4 regions of the Paenibacillus sp. 1SOY10 genome follow, and region 1 is predicted to be linked to each of the others. Evidence: riboswitches for the same ligand, from Rfam matches in the RefSeq annotation. Region 1 holds a riboswitch; each other region holds the start of a gene.
The links. Region 1 has a riboswitch for cyclic di-AMP ahead of AC1VOR_RS22620 (ubiquitin-like domain-containing protein). Riboswitches for the same ligand answer to the same signal wherever they lie in the genome.
Positions count from the first base shown of each region.

Region 2: it holds a riboswitch for cyclic di-AMP, as region 1 does, so the genes downstream of both, AC1VOR_RS14925 (APC family permease) here and AC1VOR_RS22620 (ubiquitin-like domain-containing protein) in region 1, are expected to answer to the same signal.
Region 3: it holds a riboswitch for cyclic di-AMP, as region 1 does, so the genes downstream of both, AC1VOR_RS19825 (TrkH family potassium uptake protein) here and AC1VOR_RS22620 (ubiquitin-like domain-containing protein) in region 1, are expected to answer to the same signal.
Region 4: it holds a riboswitch for cyclic di-AMP, as region 1 does, so the genes downstream of both, AC1VOR_RS22845 (C40 family peptidase) here and AC1VOR_RS22620 (ubiquitin-like domain-containing protein) in region 1, are expected to answer to the same signal.

Region 1 is NZ_JBXENK010000017.1:45,330-50,578, reverse strand. It holds gene AC1VOR_RS22635 (AbrB/MazE/SpoVT family DNA-binding domain-containing protein) at 1-193, opposite strand, end outside; gene AC1VOR_RS22630 (HD domain-containing protein) at 505-1,794, shown strand; gene AC1VOR_RS22625 (TatD family hydrolase) at 1,808-2,584, shown strand; cyclic di-AMP (ydaO/yuaA leader) riboswitch at 2,799-3,012, shown strand; gene AC1VOR_RS22620 (ubiquitin-like domain-containing protein) at 3,276-4,412, shown strand; gene rnmV (ribonuclease M5) at 4,557-5,117, shown strand; gene rsmA (16S rRNA (adenine(1518)-N(6)/adenine(1519)-N(6))-dimethyltransferase RsmA) at 5,108-5,249, shown strand, end outside.
Region 2 is NZ_JBXENK010000005.1:208,629-213,877, forward strand. It holds gene AC1VOR_RS14915 (cation-translocating P-type ATPase) at 1-1,328, shown strand, start outside; gene AC1VOR_RS14920 (threonine aldolase family protein) at 1,494-2,618, shown strand; cyclic di-AMP (ydaO/yuaA leader) riboswitch at 2,796-2,969, shown strand; partial or broken gene AC1VOR_RS14925 (APC family permease) at 3,074-4,891, shown strand; gene AC1VOR_RS14930 (protein-glutamine gamma-glutamyltransferase) at 4,981-5,249, shown strand, end outside.
Region 3 is NZ_JBXENK010000011.1:32,685-37,933, forward strand. It holds gene AC1VOR_RS19815 (LysR family transcriptional regulator) at 1-276, shown strand, start outside; gene AC1VOR_RS19820 (potassium channel family protein) at 356-1,024, opposite strand; gene AC1VOR_RS19825 (TrkH family potassium uptake protein) at 1,041-2,375, opposite strand; cyclic di-AMP (ydaO/yuaA leader) riboswitch at 2,451-2,611, opposite strand; gene AC1VOR_RS19830 (CPBP family intramembrane glutamic endopeptidase) at 2,870-4,615, shown strand; gene uvrC (excinuclease ABC subunit UvrC) at 4,575-5,249, opposite strand, start outside.
Region 4 is NZ_JBXENK010000018.1:27,263-32,511, forward strand. It holds gene AC1VOR_RS22835 (M1 family metallopeptidase) at 1-1,806, shown strand, start outside; gene AC1VOR_RS22840 (hypothetical protein) at 1,829-2,659, shown strand; cyclic di-AMP (ydaO/yuaA leader) riboswitch at 2,881-3,017, shown strand; gene AC1VOR_RS22845 (C40 family peptidase) at 3,022-3,513, shown strand; gene AC1VOR_RS22850 (GNAT family N-acetyltransferase) at 3,708-4,214, shown strand; gene AC1VOR_RS22855 (c-type cytochrome) at 4,377-4,739, shown strand; gene AC1VOR_RS22860 (4a-hydroxytetrahydrobiopterin dehydratase) at 4,834-5,124, opposite strand.

The DNA of each region.
Region 1 (5,249 bases):
AGTATGTTACGTTTTCGGCATTGCCGCAGAAGATGCAGGCTGGCTCATATTTCTTGAGCATGATCCGTTCGCCATCTACATAAATTTCAAGCGCATCTTTCTCGCCAATACCCAGGGTGCGACGCAATTCGATAGGAATAACAACACGGCCCAACTCGTCGACTTTTCTTACGATACCTGTTGATTTCAACATACTGATGATAGCCCCTTTCAGTTCATTTTTTAATCGTCATTTTTCGACATTGTTCTATCTTTTATGATATTCATAATACCAACGATTGCCAGAATAGTCAACCTATTTATGGTAGAGTTCTTTGTTATTTCTAAATTTTTTTGATAAATATCTCTGAGAAGCATGATTATACCTAGGAAGTTAGTGATATTCTATAATTCGACATTCGACAAAGACTATATATGACTTTTTACGACAATATTCGACAAAAACCTTCGACATTAGTCAATTTTTTGTCATTTCAATTAAGAAGGAAGAGGAGTGTGTGAACCATGTATCGTCAACTTCGTGAAGAAAAGGTATTTAAGGACCCCGTACACAATTATATTCATGTACAGGATGAAGTGATCTGGTCGCTGATTAATACGTCCGAGTTCCAACGACTTCGTCGGATTCGCCAGTTGGGTACCTCGTATCTGACATTCCATGGTGCAGAGCACAGCCGTTTCTCACATTCGCTTGGGGTTTATGAAATCACGCGCCGAATTATTTCTCAGTTTGAGCGCGGCGGATATGCAGACTGGCCTGGGGAGGAGAAGCTGGTTGCTTTATGTGCGGCACTACTGCACGATCTGGGCCATGGGCCATTCTCTCATTCCATTGAGCAGGCCTTCGAGATGGACCATGAGGATTGGACTTGCAAAATTTTGCTGGGGGATACCGAGGTAGGTAGTGTACTGCGCCGAATATCTCCTGATTTTCCAGAGAAGGTCGCATCCGTCATTCGCAAGGATTATGATAATCCGATTGTGGTTAATCTGGTATCCAGTCCTCTTGATGCGGATCGAATGGACTATCTGCTGCGTGATGCTTATTTCACAGGGGTGAACTACGGTACGATTGATATGGACCGAATTTTGCGAATGCTGCGGCCTTTCCAAGGAAGGGTGGTAGTGAAGGAGTCAGGAATGCATGCGGTGGAAGATTATCTGATGTCCCGTTATCAAATGTATTGGCAGATTTACTTCCATCCGGTAACACGCAGCTCAGAAATTATACTCCGCCAAATTCTGCGCCGGGCGAAAGAACTATATCGGGATCATTATAAATTTGCATTCCTGCCCTATCCGCTCCCCAGCCTCTTCGATGGAAATATAAACGTCCGTGATTACCTGCAGTTGGACGAGGCATTGATGCAAACGGCCTTCATGCAATGGACTCGGGAAGCGGATGAGCGGCTTAGTGATTTGTGTATCCGGTTTTTAAATCGGAAATTGTATAAATATGTAGAGGTTGAGACGATTGATCTGGAAATGTTGGGACAAATTCGTACCGCTTTCGAACAGGTAGGATTAAATCCCGATTACGATATGGAAATTGATTTTCCAACGGATCTACCTTATGATGTGTTCCGTCCGGACGAGGGAATTGGGGAGAAGCAAATCCTGTTACTGGACCGCCAAGAGCAGTTGCGGGAAATCTCTGAGGTGTCCGATATTGTCAGGTCGATTAGCGGACTGCATCGGGGGAAATATCATTTGTATTATCCCGACAATAAGTTATGCGCTGTCATGGATCAGTTACCCCGTGAAGTTGCGCAAATTTTTAAACAACGCATTTAGGAGGTCAGAGGACATCATGTTATTTGATACACATACGCATTTGGATGCAACCCAATTTGACGAAGATCGTGAGGAAGTGATTGCGCGTGCCGTAGAACAAGGGGTTACGCGAATGATTAACATCGGGTTTAACCGGGAGACGATCCCGACAACGATGAAGTTGGCCGAGTCTTATGACTTCATTTATGCTGCGGTAGGGTGGCACCCTCAGGATGCCATTACGATGCAAGAGGGAGATTTGGACTGGATTGCTGAATTATGCAAGCATGAGAAGGTAGTCGCTATCGGTGAGATCGGACTGGATTATTATTGGGATACCTCCCCTAAAGAGGTGCAGCATAAGGTGTTCCGCAAGCAAATCGGGCTGGCTCGCAGTCTCGGCATGCCGATTTGCATTCATAATCGTGATGCTCATGAGGACGTCGTCAAAATTTTGCGCGAAGAAAAAGCTCATAAAGTGGGAGGTGTTATGCATTCTTATTCTGGCAGTTGGGAAATTGCCAAAATGTGTCTGGATTTGGGATTTCATTTGTCGTTTGGCGGACCCATTACGTTTAAAAATGCAAAGCAGCCGAAAGAAGTATTGGCAAAGACACCTATTGACCGATTATTGATCGAAACGGATTCCCCTTATTTAACTCCTCATCCATTTAGAGGTAAACGAAACGAGTCTGCTCATGTACGCCTGGTTGCCGAAATGGCTGCCGAGCTAAAAGGGTTAACCTTTGAGGAAATTGCCCAAATTACCACTCGAAATGCACTGGAACGATTTGGTATTCCGAGTATTTGAGAGATAAACGGATGAAAAAGCGAGGATTTCGGAAAGATTAATACATTTTAACCATTAAAACGGATATAATTACATTTTTTTAACCATTTATTTAAAAAAACGTGGTTGATTCGTCCTTTACAACATGCATCGAAACAGGATAGAATTTTTTCAGTGATCGTTTTGATCCGTTTCGAACACTTGAAATTTGGATCACTTCGATGCTTGATTCCATGAACCAGTCTCGCTGAATCTCCGAATGGAGAACGGGGGAACCAATGCAAGCGACTAGCGGCGAATTTGCCAACTGCGCTCGTATTTGATTTCTTTATCAGGGTCTATGGGGTGAATTCGAGGTCATTGCGCCATGAGCGAATGTACTGAGAAGGGGCGGCTCTCTTTCGTCCTAACCCGACAGCTAACCTCGTAAGCGTATCAAGAGAGGTAACTCGTGCAGCCTACTACACCAAGACCATCAGGAAGCCACGAAGGAGTTCCTCTAACTCTTTCTTTAGGCTTCTTTTGTTTTGAATAAAAGTAGTAGGGTCATCATACTGTTGATAAACAGGAGGTGACACCCGCAGGGCAGACTGGGAAAGGATACGAAATGCACGTGAGCAAGAGCCGCATTTCGTAAATCAAGAATGTAGTCGCGTCAAATGTAATTGTGCATCGATCTTGACGGCGAGGCTATGTAAGGAGGACGGAAGATATGGGCATTTTCCGCAAAGAGGAGACCCATGAATCACGCTCATCCAGCATGTCTTACGCATTGCGATGGAAGCAGTTAAATATTCGTCAGGTTGCGCTCGTCGGCGTTCTGACCATCGCGGTAATCATCATCATCCTCATATGGCTGTATGGCCAGCAAAATAAACAAATCTCCCTGGTTGTCGACGGTAATGTCCAATCAGTGGAAACCCGGGAAGACAGCGTTGCTGACCTGCTGGATGAACAGGCCATCAATCTGCATCCCAAAGATACATTATCGCGTCCGCTAGATAGCATGCTGGAAGATGGCGACCGTGTCGTCATTGTGCGGGCGGTTCCGGTAAAGGTGAGTGTGGACGGAGAGACAAAAACGACTTTCACTACCAAGGAGAAGGTCAAAGATGTGCTAGATGAGCTAGGCGTCACTTTGAATCAAGATGATAAGGTAACACCTGCCCTGGATCGCAAGTTGGACTCGGACGCAGGAATCACCATTGTTCGGGTGAGCAAGCATTTGGTACAAACCGAAGAAGCTGTGCCTTTTAACGTCGTAAAGACATCCGATAAGGAATTGCTGAAGGGAACGACAAAGGTCGTTCAGCCTGGCAGTGAGGGCATGGTCATTCACAACATCGAGAAAACCTATGAGGACGGAGTATTCGTGACCAAGCGCTGGCTTGGCAAGGAGGTCTCGAAGGAGGCCCAGCCTAAAGTCGTGGCCGTAGGCACGAAAGAACCGACAGCCGTTCTGTCGGCTAGCATCAGCCGCAGCGCAAATACTGTGAACATTGGCGGCAATGCCACCAAGAACGGTGTCTCTTTTAAATATAAAAAGATGCTTAAGAATGTTACGCTGACCGCCTACTCTTCGGAGCAAGAAGGAATTGGCACTCGTACAGCTTCCGGCACTCGCGTGACGGAGGGCAGAACGATTGCCGTTGACAAATCCGTCGTTCCGCTTGGCTGGTGGGTCTACATTGAAGGAATCGGGTTCCGCAAGGCTGAAGATACCGGCGGAGCCATCAAGGGAAATAAAATGGACGTTTACTACGACAGCTTGAAGACGGCTAAAAACTTTGGCCGTAAGAAAGGTCGTACCGTATATGTCATCGGCCCGACGAAGCCGGAATTAAACTAGCTTCTCCGTTTTACAATGCGGAGGAAGTGGGATACAATATGTACACAAAGTATTCAGGATGATGATAAAGACAGTGGATTAGAAGAGGATGAGAATCCTCTTCTTTTTGTTGTAGTAGAGGCAAATGGAAAGAAGGTAACCCGGATGATCAAGGAAGTCATCGTGGTGGAGGGCCGGGATGATACCGTAGCCGTCAAGCGGGCCGTTGAAGCGGATACGATTGAAACGGGCGGGTCAGCCATCAACGAGACTACGCTTAAGAAGATTGCTCTGGCGCAAGAACGCCGGGGCGTTATTATATTTACCGATCCCGATCACGCTGGAGAACGGATTCGCAAGATCGTGGCAACTCGGGTGCCCGGGTGCAAGCATGCCTTCTTACCTGAAGCGGAGGCCACGAAGCGAGGGGATATCGGTGTGGAGAATGCCACGCCAGAGGCGATTCGTACGGCGCTGGCGCGCCTGCATAACGAAGTGCCAGGGGTGGAGCCTATCATCGCCTGGGAAGACCTGATTACGGCGGGACTCATCGTTCATCCGCAGGCAGCCGCGCGAAGAAAGGCGCTGGGAGAGCTACTCGGTATCGGATATTGCAACGGGAAGCAGTTATATAAGCGGCTAACGGTATTTCGTATTAGTCAGGAAGAATTCGTAGCAGCACTTGTGAAGCTAGAAGATAAAGGGGTTAACGGAACATGGGCATGAGGGAGGATATATCAACGCCTCGCCGAACGAAGGAAATTATCCAGCGGCATGGCTTCTCATTCAAAAAAAGCCTGGGACAGAACTTTCTGATCGATCAGAATATCCTTGGCAAGATTGTGGCAGCGGCAGGCT
Region 2 (5,249 bases), on a different contig from region 1:
TGCTGCAAATCTCCAGTTCCGCCGTGGTGAACGGTGAGGTTGTCCCGTTGACGGAGGAACTCAAGCAACGTTATTTGCAGGCAGCCGAAGCCATGTCGGACGATGCTCTTCGTGTGCTGGGAGCGGCATACAAGGACACCGACCGTATTCTGCCACCGGAGGAGATGGAGCAGGATTTGACCGTGCTGGGCTTCGTTGGCATGATTGATCCGCCACGGATCGAAGTTAAGGATTCCATCCGGGAAGCGAAGATGGCCGGTATTACCCCGATCATGATTACGGGGGATCACCGGAATACGGCAGTCGCGATCGCCAAGGAACTGGACATCGCTCATTCCCTGGAGCAGAGCATGACCGGGGCAGAGATTGATACCTTGTCTGACAAGGAATTTGCCGAGAAGATTCGCAACATTCGCGTATTTGCCCGTGTCTCGCCAGAACATAAGGTGAAGATCGTCAAGGCCTTCAAGGCCCAGGGCAACATTGTCTCCATGACGGGAGACGGTGTGAACGACGCACCTTCACTTAAGAATGCCGATATCGGCGTCGCCATGGGGATTACCGGGACGGATGTGTCGAAGGGTGCCAGTGACATGATCTTGACCGATGATAACTTTACGACGATTGTCCAGGCCATTCGGGAAGGACGGAACATTTACGCCAACATTCGCAAGACCGTTACCTTCCTGTTAGCCTGTAACTTTGGGGAAATCGTGGCGATTCTGGCTTCGATCCTGTTCTTCTGGCCGCTGCCACTACTGGCTACCCAAATTCTCTGGATTAACCTGGTGACAGACACGCTGCCGGCAATTGCCTTGGGCGTTGACCCTGGTGAGAAGGATGTCATGAAGCGCAAGCCACGGAACCCCAAGGAGAGCTTCTTTGCTGGAGGTGCGGCGCTGCAAGCGGTACTTGGCGGATTGCTGATCGGGGCATTAACGTTGGTTGCCTTCTACGTCGGGTTGGCTGAGCACGGATATGGCCTGCGTTCTCCGAATATCTCGGAAGAGGCTATGACCTACGCCCGGACGATGGCCTTTGTCGTATTGGCCGCGTCCCAGTTGTTCTACTCGTTCTCCAAACGCAGTGCTACAAAGTCCATCTTCGCCGTCGGCCTGTTCTCTAACAAGCTGCTGGTTGGTGCGGTTATCGCAGGTCTGGTGCTGCAATACGCTTCGATCTCCATTCCGTTCCTGGCCGCTGCCTTCAAGGTACAGAACCTGAGCCTGCCGGACTGGGGCCTGGTATTCGTCCTTGCCTTGATTCCGTTAATTCTTAACGAAATCATTAAGGTGTTTGTACGGATGAGAAGAGGAGCGTCAGCGTAATCGTGTTGCGGGTAAGTGGATGCAAGTGCGCGGGTGAAAAGGCCTGCGCACTTTTTGTCATTATTTCTAAATCGATTTATTCCATCTTCCTCGGAGTTCGCTATAATAAAGCTTAAATTAAACATAAATGATTAGTGGATAGGAATAGGAGAGGAGTAACAAGTGATGGCTGACAATCAGGGAAAGCTGGATAAGAAGTCCTTGGCGGACGCATTCAAACGCACGGTATATCAAGTGCCGGGGCATGGGAAGCGGAATGTGGATGTGTTGAAGCAAGCCTTGGAGAAGGTGAGCGGTGGACTGGACAGCGATATGTATGGGAAAGGACAGGCCATCGAGGACTTCGAAGCGAAGATGGCGGGCGTATTGGGCAAGGAAGCGGCCGTATTTTTTCCTAGTGGTACGATGGCGCAGCAAATCGCGCTTAGAATGTGGTGCGACCAGAAAGGGACAAAGCGGGTGGCCTACCATCCTCTCTGTCACCTGGAGATTCATGAAGAGGACGGATTGAAGGAGTTGCATGGAATACAGCCTGTGCTGCTTGCGGACGCGAATCGTCTCATTCGTCTGGCTGATGTCCGGAATATGGACGAAGATATCGCTTGTCTACTGTTGGAACTACCACAGCGCGAAATCGGCGGGCAGTTGCCTGCATTTGCCGAATTGGAAGCCATCTCTTCCTACTGCCGGCAGCGTGGAATCAAGCTGCACCTGGATGGTGCACGCCTCTTTGAGGTTCTTCCCTACTATGAGAAAACAGCAGAGGAGGTATGCGCTCTGTTCGACAGTGTGTATATCTCGTTCTATAAGGGCCTTGGCGGAATTGCCGGAGCCATTCTGGCCGGGGACCGTGAATGGGTGGATGAATCCAAGGTATGGAAACGGCGTCACGGTGGGGATTTGATCAGCCTGTATCCTTATTTTCTTAGTGCAGATTATTATTACGAATTAAGAGTGGGCAAGATGGAACAATATTACCGACAGGCGCGGGAGCTAGCTCAGCTCTATAATCGTTGCCGTCATTTCAGCACCCTGCCGGAGGTTCCTGTGTCCAATATGTTCCATGTTCATGTAGATCTGCCCAAGGAGCAACTGGAGCAGCTTCTGCTTGAGGTATACCGGGAGACAGGCGTCGGCTTGACGCCTATGGTCAAGGAACGGATGAGCGGCGGCTGTGGCTTTGAGGTGAGCGTGGGTGATCGGTATGCCGAGGTTCCCAAGGATAAGCTGCAATTGGCGTTCCGGCTGCTGAATCAGAAGTTGGAACGGGAAGACCATGAATTGCATTAACACAGAATGGCGTAAGAACGTGATTTTCGTTGATTGTGCGAAATAATCGACGAGGGAAGAGCGTGTAAACGCTTATCTGAATCCAGTTGATACAAATCCTTCTTCTTTTGACCTTTAACCTGCCTTTACACCCTCCTGGCGGAGGGAGTATGATTCAGCAGTAGTAATTAAATGACAAATACCTGATCGCTGAATTCTGTGAAATTCAGAAACGGGGGAACCATCGGAAGGGGCCGTGCTTGGCCCGTTTCAGGGGTGAATCGCTGGGCTGGCTTGTTTGCCATCCCGGGGTAGGGCTGCTTTCGTGCCCGAATCCGTCAGCTAACTCCGTAAGCGTCCGAAAGAGGGAATTGTCGTGGCTATACGCCGCGGGAAAGTCCAACTTTCCTGCGGCTTTTTTCTGCTGTCATTGGGGCGGGAGATTGGCAACTTGGAGCTAGAAGAGGGGATATAAGATGGTAAACAAAGTCAAACGGGTGCTCATTGGACGGCCGATGAAAAGTAGGGAGATTGAGGGGGAAAAGCTGGGCAAGCTGAAGGCGCTGGCCATCCTGTCTTCGGATGCACTGTCATCTGTAGCCTACGGAACTGAGCAAATCCTGCTGGTCCTGATGGCGGCGGGGTTCTCCGCCCTATGGTATTCGATTCCGATTTCCTTTGCCGTACTTGGGCTATTATTCATACTGATCCTGTCTTATCGGCAGACGATCTTCTCTTATCCCTCCGGGGGTGGGGCTTACATCGTGGCCATGGATAATCTGGGACGGTCTACCGGACTGCTTGCCGGGGGTTCGTTGCTCGTTGACTATATCTTGACCGTAGCGGTGAGCTCGTCTGCCGGGACGGATGCGATTATATCGGCCTTTCCGGTACTACAGGATCACCGGGTTCTGATTGCCCTGATCATGATTACACTGCTTACGCTGATGAATCTGCGCGGTGTGACGGAATCGGCCTCTGTGCTGGCCGTGCCGGTATATCTGTTTGTTATTGCGATCTTCGTGTTAATCGGTTCTGGAGTGGTCAAGTATGCCATGGGTGGGATTCATGCCGCCACGCCGGAGGTGGAGGCTACCGTATCCAACATCAGCCTGTTCCTGCTATTGAAGGCCTTTAGCTCAGGTTGTTCGGCCTTGACTGGAGTAGAGGCGGTGTCCAACGCCATCCCGAACTTCAAGAAGCCAGCAGCCCATAATGCAGCGGCTACCCTGGCAATGATGGGTATCATTCTGTGCACGATGTTTATCGGCATTAGCCTGCTGGCATATTGGTATGGAATCAAGCCTGATCCGCAGGCTACTGTGGTGTCGCAGATCGCGGAGTCTACTTTTGGTCGGGGCACGCTTTACTATGTCATCCAGGGCATTACCGCATTGATCTTGTTCCTGGCAGCCAACACGGCATACTCGGCGTTTCCGCTGCTGGCGTTCATGCTGGCCAAAGACAAATATATGCCGCATGCCTTTATGGTGCGCGGAGATCGACTTGGCTTCTCTAACGGCATTATTTTCCTGGGCGTGACTTCTGCTCTGCTGGTCATTGGCTTTGGCGGGAATACGGAGAGCTTGATTCCTCTCTATGCTGTGGGGGTGTTTATCCCGTTCACCTTGTCCCAACTGGGAATGATGATCCGCTGACTGAAGCTCAAGCCCAAGGGCTGGGTTCTCCGGTTTGCAATCAATACAGTGGGTATGCTCACGACGCTCGGGATTACGCTGATTTTTATCATCACCAAATTTTCGCATGTGTGGGTAGTCTTCATTTTCCTGCCGCTGGTGATGTTTCTGTTCTACCAGATTCACCGTCATTATCTGAACATTGCTCAGCAGCTACGGATTTCCATGGATGTGGAGAAGCCCGTCATGAAGGGCAGCACGATCGTGGTGCCGGTAGCCGGAATTACGCGGGTCGTGATGAATTCCCTGAGTTATGCCAAATCCTTGACCGATAATGTGGTCGCTGTATATGTGGGCTTCGATGATGATGAGATTAAGCGGATGGAGCAGAAATGGGCAGAGTGGAATCCCGGAGTACGGCTGATTACGCTGAGATCGAGCTTTAGAAGTATTGTCCGGCCCATCATGAAATTTATCGACACGGTGGAGTGGAAGACCTCCGAGACCGATCACATCACGGTGCTGATTCCGCAATTCATTACACGCCATTGGTGGCAGAATATGCTGCACAACCAGTCCAGCCTGGTATTAAGAGCTTACCTGTACAATCATAAGGACGTTGTTATCGCTACCGTACCTTTCCATTTGCAAAAGTAGGCCTTGGGTATCCGGGCGAATGATCACCAAACCGGGCGATCGCACGTACAATAACCTGAATACCCTAACACGACAAGGAGGGGAATGGGTTGATTGTTCTACCACCGAGCGACAAGAGCCAGCTCTCGCAGATGAGCTTGCCTCCGTTCCAACAGGAAATTGTGCAGGCTATGGAGAGGAGTCCGGTGCCCCATCGTTATAGCTCGCTGGATGAGCTTCTCTTCGAATTGAACTTACGGGGGGCGATTGTAGGATCGGCTTTGGCGCTCAACCAGAGTGGAGCCAAGTTCGCCGTATACCGCAGATCGCATTGTAACGAGATGTATTGGTCGCGCACGGACGAAGGGGGCTTCCGGCT
Region 3 (5,249 bases), on a different contig from region 1:
TACAGCATCATTCCGGATATACGCATGGAGATTGATTCGTTTGAAGCGATTGTGAGACTCCTGCCCATTTGCAAGGCGGCCGCACTGCTGCCCAAGTCTTACCTGCGCGCCTCCCTGCTGCGCGATAACGGGCTGCTGAGCATTCCCATCTCTGAATTGGAGCAGACCCGCCGGGAGACCTGCCTTATCTACGACGACAAATCAGAGCTTAGTCGGGACATGAAGGAGTGGATTGCCCAAGTACGTCATCGCCTGGTACGAGATTTGTCATTATAAAAAAACAGCCGCTCACAGATTAACACCTGTGCAAGCGGCTGTTTCGCTAGAAATGCATGTTCAAAAAATCGAACTACCTCTATGATTCTTCATTTATCATGTTCTCAAACTGCTCCATCTTCTCGTTCCCACCAATAATGACCATGATATCCCCTTCGTACAACTGGTCCATCGCCGTTGGAGCCACCATGATGTTGCCATCTCTGTGAAGGGCCACTACACTACACGCAAACTGAGATCGTGTATTCAACTCGCCCAGGCTCTTGCCGTGCATACTGGCTGGAACCTTCATTTCCACAATACTGAACTCCTTGGACAATTCAATATAATCCAGCAGATTAGGTGTGACGAGCTGGTGGGCAACCCTTATTCCCATATCACGTTCCGGATAAATGATACGGTCTACGCCCAGTTTCTCCAGTGCGCGCCCGTGAAGCACCGAGATGGCTTTGGCTACCACGGTCTTGACCCCAAGCTCCTTGAGCAGAATTGCGGCCAGAATGCTCATCTGGATGTCATTGCCAATAGCCACAATACCGCAGTCAAAATTGCGCACCCCTAACGATTTGAGCATCTCCTCGTCAGTGGCATCAGCGGCGACGGCATGGGTCAACTGATCGCTCAGTTCCTGGACCAGTTCCTCGTTACGATCGATGCCCATTACCTCATAACCCAGGTCCACCAACTCCAGCGCCAAATTTGAGCCAAAACGCCCCAGCCCAATCACTACAAACTGCTGTGTTCTCATGAAAGGTAATATCCCCTTATCCTATAATCATTTTGCCTTCGGGATGACGGTAGGGCTCTTTCCCCTTCTTTGGTCCCAGTGCATAAGCAAGCGTCAACGGTCCGAGACGTCCCGCAAACATGGTAAAACTAAGGATTAGCTTGCCGATGGTCGTCAACTGCTCCGTTACCCCCATGGATAAACCCACCGTACCGAAGGCGGAGGTCGCCTCGAACAAAATCGCCAGAAACCCTGCTTGTTCGGTGGCAGACAACACAATGGCCACAGTAATAATGAAGAACAACGACATCATGGTCAATGTCACCGCCTTGAAGATCCGTTCCTGAACCATCCTGTAACGGAACAGAACCAGGTCTGTACGACCGCGAATCATCGACAGCACCGCACCTGCCAGAATGGTGAAGGTGGTGGTCTTGATACCGCCCCCGGTAGACCCGGGAGAAGCCCCGATAAACATCAATATTATAATGAAGAATTGCGTAGCCTGACGAAGGGCTTCGATGTCCAGCGTATGAGCTCCGGCCGTCCGCGGCGCCACCGACTGGAACAAGGCACTCCAAAGCTTGCCACCCCAATCCAGCGGCTTCAGTGTCCCCGTATTGGTGAACTCGAAGACGAAGATGATCAAGGCTCCGGATACGATCAAGGCCGCCGTCATCGACAGCACAACCTTGGAATGAAGCGACAGCTTGCGGCGGCGGCGAATGTCGAACAGGTCAGATAGAACGACAAAGCCAAGTCCCCCTGATATAATCAGGAAGATTGAGACCAGGTTAATCAGCGGATCAGATACATAAGACATCAAGCTTTGACTGCCCCCGAACAAATGAAAGCCCGCATTATTAAACAAAGCGATAGCATGAAAAATACCAAAGTACAACGCCCGGCCAAAAGGCATATCCAGAGCCAATCTCAGGGTGAAGAGCACCGCTGCAATCGACTCAATAATCAAGGAAAAGAACAGGACCTTGCGGATCAGTCGAACGATCCCTTCCATTGAATTCTGGTTCATCGCTTCCTGAAGCAGTAGACGATCCCGCAGCGATATTTTCCGTTTAAATACCAGGGAGAACATCGTCGCTACGCTCATAAAGCCCAAGCCGCCCACCTGAATAAGTAGCAATATGACCATTTGCCCGAATGGGGAGAAATAAGTGCCCGTATCCACCACGACCAGCCCGGTTACACAGGTAGCCGAGGTGGCTGTAAACAAAGCATCGATAAATGGCAAGCTTGCCTTGGAGACGCTGGAAATGGGTAGCATAAGCAACAGGGTGCCCAGCATAATAATCAGGGCAAACCCCGTCACCAAAATTTGGGGCGGAGACAAATTCAATTTATGCAATCCCACCAGGCTCACCTCATCGTTGTCATTAGAGAACGCAAAAATAAAAAAGCACTGGAAATCCAATGCCTTTCGGTGTTTGGTTCCTGCTGCAAAGACCTACGAGGTTAGCTGACGGATTCGGACATGCACAGTTGCCCTATTCGCTTCCTCCGCAAGCTTAGGCTCGCGAGATTCAGCAAAATTCACCCCAAAAAAAACCGGTTCCCCCGTTTTCCATCGAAATTCGGCCATTTTATTTTCAATTGGATTATAATCCTTATTTGTTGCCAGGACAAAGCTTCATTTGGCCTAAATAGACGGGAAAACCGTGAAAAGGAGTGAACCCTGAATCCACGGGCCCCTGAATCTGAGCCATGCGAAGGGTTACCGGGTTTATTGCCGCTTTTCTTATTTTTCACCTGCTATTCTGGCGAAGGCCACTTCAACTGTGTTATCTTTACTGTGACGAACTTGGGGCTAAATCATACCTCTTATTACATCAAAAAGGAGTTGTGCAAGTGAATTTCTCCATGAAACCTGCCGGTGGCACACTAAAGACCCGTACACTTTGGTTGCTCGCTGCGCTAGGGCTAGTCGTATTTATCGTTATCCAGTTGCTTCCGACGAATGATTCGGAGCTGCTGCAGATGGAGCAATCCAAAGAGATTATCAGCAAACAGCAAGCCAAGGAGCAAGCGGAGCATTTCGTGCAATCCGTTCTGCAGTTGGACTTGTCTGAACAGTCAAAAGATAAGGCACTGGTTACCTACGAATCACGTTCTGATTTGCTGGGTTATTTGACAAAATCGGAGTTGCTATCCTCGTATCTGAAGAGCTACGAACAGCAATTCCCTTACGATGTGTTTCGAGTTCTCTTCAAGCAGCCCGATGATCTGCTGAATGCCTTGACCGTCGATGTACATATGAATTCCGGGCAAGTCGTTGCCTTTGAAGAAATTCTGTCCGCCAGCAATACGAACAAGCAGACTATGCTGGATTTGGGGACGGAGACTACCGAGACTATGTTGTCCTGGGAAGGCGATTTAACACTGGCCGAAAAGGAAGAAATGGCCCAGCCTTACCTGGATGCCTTCGGCTTCGCTGACGCTGATTTGACGCTCGCTTCCGGGGAAGGTGACGTCGGCCTGTTGTATGATTTGAATGGATATACCATTGGAGAGTCCAAGGCGCAAATTCAAATTCAATATGAATATGGCTACGTCTCTTCACTGGAAAGCTATTTCGTCGCTCCGGCCGACCATTTGAATTATGTGAAGCAGCAGACCACTCTCGCCACTTGGCTTACCTTTGCAGGCTATGCCTTCTTGAGCTTTATCCTGGGTGTGCTTGCCATCGTGTATAGTGCCCTCACGAGACGACACACATCATTCAAACGTGGTATTTTTCTGACTTCACTTTATTTTGTGCTCTCCATGGTAGGCACTTTCAACATGCTGCCTATTTTTGAGAAGGAAAGCACCGAGCCGTTTATGCTGATCTTCCTGCTGGTCTTCCAAAGTGTGTCGACCCTGTTCATGTCCATAGCCATCTATTTCTCACTGGTAGGTGGAAATGGATTATGGCGCCAGCAAGGAATGAATCCGTGGCCTCGCGCCAGAGAAGCAGGCTATGGCCGTCATGTGCTTACCTCCATGACTGATGGCTATGCCTGGGCCCTGATTTTGTTAGGTGTACAATCGGTTATCTTCCTCATTCTGGAACAAAGCATCGGTACCTGGTCTACGAGCGATTCGACGCAATCGCCGTACAATATGGTATATCCGCTCTTGTTCCCGCTTTTGGCCTGGGTGGCCGGGATCGGAGAAGAAGCGGTTTATCGGTTGTTTGGGATTCCGATGCTGAAGAAGATGTTTCGCAGCACCTTTGTAGCCTGCTTGCTATCCACGCTAATCTGGGCGCTGGGGCATACGTTGTATCCGATCTATCCTATCTACTCAAGACCCATTGAGCTGACCATCATTGGATTGTTGTTCAGCTTCGTCTTCCTGCGTTACGGCTTTGCCGCCGCCGTGTTCTCCCACGTCATCTTCGACAGCATTCTGATGGCGCTGAGCTTGATGTTTATGGGAGGCGCACTGAATATCGCCGCTGGTGTATTCTACATCGCTCTGCCAGCTATTGTGGCTTATGTCATTTATGTATTCAACCCGCCAGGTCGGGAGCGCAAAGAGCCGCCAGTACAACAAAAAGAGGAGCCGTTCTTCACGACTCCTCCGGTGGCTCCTCGTCCCGAAGGGCATTGATAATTTCACGAGCCAGCTTATCCCCTATAGAAAGAGGCCGGAAGTCTTCGACGGAGGCCTCTTTTATTTTTTTAAGTGAACCAAAATGCTTTAATAGCGCCTTACGTCGCTTCTCTCCGATACCAGGAATAGCGTCCAGTTGCGAAGTCACCATCGACTTGGCCCGTTGCTCACGGTGGAAGGTAATGGCGAAGCGATGCACCTCATCCTGTATGCGTTGCAAAAGGTAAAACTCCTGACTGTCACGGGGCAGGTGGACTGGCTCCGGCGGATCATAAGCCATGAGCTGCGCCGTTTTGTGCTTCGCATCCTTGACCAGCCCACAAACGGGAATGTAAAGGCCCAGCTCATTCTCCAGCACATCGCTGGCTGCTGAAATCTGGCCCTTCCCGCCATCGACAACGATCAGATCGGGACGGGGCAGTTCCTCCTTGAGTACCCGCTCATAACGACGCCGGATCACCTCGCGCATCGTTTCGTAATCATCGGGGCCTTCCACGGTCTTGACCTTGTATTTGCGGTATTCCTTCTTGGCTGGCTTGCCGTCAATGAAGACCACCATCGCCGATACGGGGTTGGTCCCCTGAATGTTGGAGTTATCGAACGCCTCAATTCGCGTGACCTTCTCCAGGCC
Region 4 (5,249 bases), on a different contig from region 1:
GCTGAAGTACTGAGCCACCGAGTGGTCGAGTACCACATCAATACCACGCTCAATGAACAAGAGGGGACGCTATCCGGATCACAGACGGTGACTTGGACGCATCCCGGTAAGAAGACTATTAATGAAATTTATCTACATCTATATCCCAATGCCTTTGCTTCGGAGAATTCTACCTTTATGAAGGAATCCGGTGGTAAGCTGCGCAACGATACGATGCCGAAGGATGGCTGGGGCTCCATGGAGATTACTGAACTACGAACTACAGACGGTATCTCGCTGTTGCATCGAATCCAGTATGTACAACCTGATGATGGCAATGCCGAAGATCAGACTTTGGCCAAGGTGCGCTTGCCTGTGTCCGTGCAAGGAGGAGAAAGCTTGACGCTTCGCCTCAAATTTACCGTCAAGCTGCCAAAAATCTTTGCCCGCATGGGCGTTTCCGATGACTTTGTCATGGCTGGCCAGTGGTTCCCCAAGATTAGCGTATATGAACCCGTAGGAACAAGGGGGCGAGACAGCGAAGGCTGGAACCTTCATCAGTATCATGGCAACTCCGAGTTCTATTCCGATTTCGGGATTTATAGTGTGAAAATTAATGTGCCTGAGCATTACACTGTAGCCGCTACCGGATTTCAGACGAAGAAAGCCACTGTCAAAGAGGGACGGAAGACCGTACAGTTCTATGCCGACGATGTCCATGATTTCGCTTGGTCGGCGTCGCCTGACTTTATTTATGCGGAAGAGCCCTTCTCTTCTACCGAAGTGCCAGGTGTTCGGGTCAAGCTCTATCTGGATCCAGCGCATGAGGACCTGAAAGAACGCTACTTCTACGCCGCCAAGGTGGCTCTGGCTAATTTCAGTGAGTGGTACGGGCGTTATCCGTACTCCACCTTGTCGATCGTGGTTCCCCCGGCGGGGGGCAATGGTGCCGGCGGTATGGAATACCCCACCTTGGTCACAGCCTTCGGCGCTCGCGGCGATTCCCCGGATTATGATGAGCTTGAACGCACCGTCATTCATGAAATTGCTCACCAGTTTTTTTACGGAATGATCGCTAGCAACGAATTTGAAGAAGCTTGGCTGGACGAAGCCTTCGCTTCCTATGCCGAAGATAAATTAATGGAACAAGAATTTGGCATTGCCCCGAACCTGCCTATACAATCAACGTTGATCTCTGCTCCCGAGTCCCTGACGCAGCCTGCTTGGGAGTATGCACCAGGAGATGGTTACGCCCGCAATGTCTACTACCGGGGCAAATTGATTCTGCTGGATATTGAACGCCAGGTGGGTAGCAAGACCATGAAGCGTATTCTCAATACCTACAGCTACAAGTACCGATTCAAGCACCCGACCACAGCCGATTTCCAGCGGATTGTCGAACAAGTAACGGGACGAAGCTGGAAGACTTATTTTAACCAATATGTATTTGATGATAAAATGGCCGACTTCTCCGTGGACGACATTCGCGTAACATCGATCCAGCAAGACAAGGGTACTTTGTATGAGTCAGCCGTAACGTTCTCACGCAAAGGAGCCACACATCCGAAGGTGCCCTTATTATTCACCTTCACGGATGGTCATACCGTACGCAAAGAGTGGAATGGTGAAGATCATCGACTAGAGCTTAAGCTCCAGTATAAGGCTCCCATCGACTGGGTCCAAATTGACCCCGAATATACGCTGGTAGTAGAGAATAAGCGAATTAACAACTACCTGAAAGCAGACATTCCGAAGCCGCTTCTCTCCCGCTCCAATATGAGCGTCACCAAGTTGCTGGAGGCAGTCCTAGGTCTATTCATTTGGTAGGCATCTATAAAGGAGGGATGAAATGAGTTATGTCCGTCAGGGTTTTACCGCTCTCAAGAGTCAATTCCTCTCAGTGATTGTTCTATTTCTCTACCAGTTGCTATGGGGACTGCTTATATATCGGCTTGCTGATACCGCCATTACCTCTCTGTTACAGAGGTACCCTAATCCGCCACCCACACCTCTTGCGAAAATATTGTTCCTGCTGGAGGGGCAAGTCAATCTGTGGAGTCATCCCGATGTACAACGGTACCTCTGGCTGCTGGCCGGCATGATTGTACTACGACTTCTTCTCACCCCTTTTATTCAAGCCGGTATCCTGTATGGGCTTACCCCGTCTGAGGAGCGCGCATCTGGCTTCCCGTTGTTTCGGGGAATGAAAGAGTTTGGTAAGCCGGTCTTGCTATTCTATATCTTGGAGCTGACTCTGGTTCTGCTGCCGGCCTTGTGGATCATCCCCAAGTTATGGTCCCTATGGCCAGGTCTGCTGAGTGCCGCAGATCATTTGCCTATTTGGCTCACCGGACTAGGTCTCCTGCTGGGCTGGTTCCTGTACGGCTGGGTCGTTCGGCAATGCTTGTTATTTATTCAGTTCGGCTATCTATTTAAATCCGGAGCATGGAGCTCCCTGCTGGTGGGCATTCGCCACCTCTTGCAAGGCTTAGGCATAGCTCTGATTCTTGGCTTCTCCGCGCTCGTGGTATTCCTGCTCATGGGCACCGTATCCTGGATCTGGACCGGTCTGCTCGCATTAATCGTGCAGCAAACCTATCCTTTCTTTCGCTGCACTTTTAGAGTTTGGCAGGTTACCTCTCAATTTCAACTTTGGAGAGCAAAAACACAAAAAAGTTAAAATTTCTTTACCTTCTCCAAACCCATAGGGCACAAGGACTTTGCAAGCTGGCAAAGTCCTTTGTGCTCTATTTGTTCTCTTAATCTTGTGAATTAAGCATTGCCAAAATATACTACCCTCTGCTACAATAACAGCAGGCAATTTAAGTAACAGTTTTGTAATTACTTTTGTCATCTTTGGTAGCATCACGTTGCCATCTGCCATTAAGGCAAATTTAGGTGTGAAATCAAAAGCCGAGTTCCCTTCACCGGGGAAACGGGGGAACCACTTTGGGTGAATTGATCTCGCAATAGAGGGATCATAGGGGACCTTCAACCGAATCCTTAAGCTAACCTCGTAGGCACTGGAAGGAGCATAACTTCTTGAAGAAGCGTTTAACCGTAGCAGCAGTAAGTTTTGCATTGCTTTTCACCCTCGGAACAGGTAGCGCTTTCGCGGATTCCAAACTGAACACCGCGATTGATGGAGCTCTTGGTACCGACTATGTTGCCGGCGGAACCTCAACATCTGGTTTCGACTGCTCAGGATTTACTATGTATGTGTTCTCTAAAATTGGCATCAAACTTCCTCATCAATCCGGATCACAATATAAGATGGGAACGGCCGTAAAGAAAAGTGAACTCATTGCTGGCGATTTGGTATTCTTCAACACTTCTGGTAAGGGAGTCTCCCACGTAGGTGTCTACGTAGGCGACGGCGAATTTGCTCATGCTTCTACTTCTAAAGGAGTTATCATTAGCAAATTGAGCCAGAAATATTATGCAGAACGCTATATCGGTGCTAAGCGTATCATGAGCACTGACAAGTATGAAGAAGTGACCGGCGATGCTGCCGAGCACGATGATGTTGAATAGGTACTAACATTCAAACCCGTGGAGATGTTGATTACAACATTCTCGCGGGTTTTTTATTTGCTACACTTCCCAGTCAGAAAACGCTAACCCACTCCGGTAAACCTTTACAAGCCCGACAAATCCCGTTATTGTGAGGGTACGAGAATATTCACGGTCCTGTCACCTCATACATGCCGGATTAAAGGAGAGGCAAAATGGATAAACCAATCATTCAATTTCAGATTGCACCGATGGAAGAAGCTCATGGAGCCGAGATTTGTACCTGGCATTACGATTCTCCTTATGATATCTATAGCTGGCTGCCGTGGGAACAAATGAAAGCGCTCGATGTAGAGTTCGGGAATCCTGTGATACGAACTGAACAGTATATATCCGTTCTGGACCAAGACGGAAGCCTCGTCGGGTTCGCCCAATATTTCCCCTTACAAGGTGTTACCCGTCTGGGTATAGGTTTGAAACCCGAATTATGCGGAAATGGCTTGGGTAAGTCTTTTGTGGAGGCTATTGTCGCAGAAGCTCGAAGACGCAAGCCCGACAACGAAATCGATTTGGAAGTGCTCACCTGGAACACTCGAGCGATCCGGGCTTACCAGAAGGTAGGCTTTACCATTACCGATTTGTACGAGAAGATGACTCCGGGTGGGGTATCTAAGCCATTCTATTGCATGGTGTACAAAGGCGATTCCACTTCAGCTCAGTAACTCAAGCTAACATGATCATCTCGACCGATGATTCGCTATGAACTAAAGCACATTCCAACACGAATTTAAAATTCATTCGTTTCCAAATTTGTCACAAAGGCTATGAACGGGCAGTTTGTTCCGTTATAATAATAGGTAGCTGACATAGGAGGGACGATTGAAATGCAAAAGTGGATCATGAGCGGTTTGTTCATTATAGCAGGCGCTTTTGCCCTTGTACTCATGTTTACCTTACCTAGCCGAGAACAAACTGAAGAAGAAGCCAAGCCCCCGCAATTGCCCGAAATTACGATGAACGCGGAACAAGCCGAAACTCTGGTCCGGGCTAACTGTATTAGCTGTCATGGCGACCAGCTTCAGGGTGGAGCGGGCCCGGCTCTGGACAAAATCGGGGCCCAACTGACAACAGAAGAGCTATATTCCATCATTGCCAAGGGAAAAGGCGGCATGATGCCTGCGTTCAAGGATCGCTTGCAGGATGAAGAGATTGCGAACGTAGCCATGTGGCTTGCGGAGAAGAAATAACGGATAGACAAAACACCCCCACCAAGGTGTAATGCCATTAAGTGAAGTTCATCTTAATGACATTTTCACCAAGGTGGGGGTGTTTGCTTTGGAATCAGGACATCTTCTCGAAGGCCTCATTGTATTGCTGTGCCTCTTTGATATCAACGGCTGTAATGCCCCCATCTTCCCATGAGGTTAATCGAAGAGTGACTGTCTTGTAATCAATTGTGATAAAAGGATGGTGATTGAAAGCCTCGGAAATTGCCGCGACCTCATCCACAAAGGCAATCCCCTTCATAAAGCTGGAAAATGTATATTTACGGAAGATCCATCTTCCTTCCTCAAGCTCCCAGCCTTCCAGCTTCTCCAAATGCGCTTCTACTTCTTGCGGTGTAAACGGCATATTTCTTCCTCCCCGTTCTCTTCAAGAACTCCTGTATGTAAGCCTGTTTCCTGCGCACCAGGATTCCCTCTTGGTCTGTCCCGGCTTCGCTCTCCATCTATTGTATTCCCAACCTCACAGCTTCA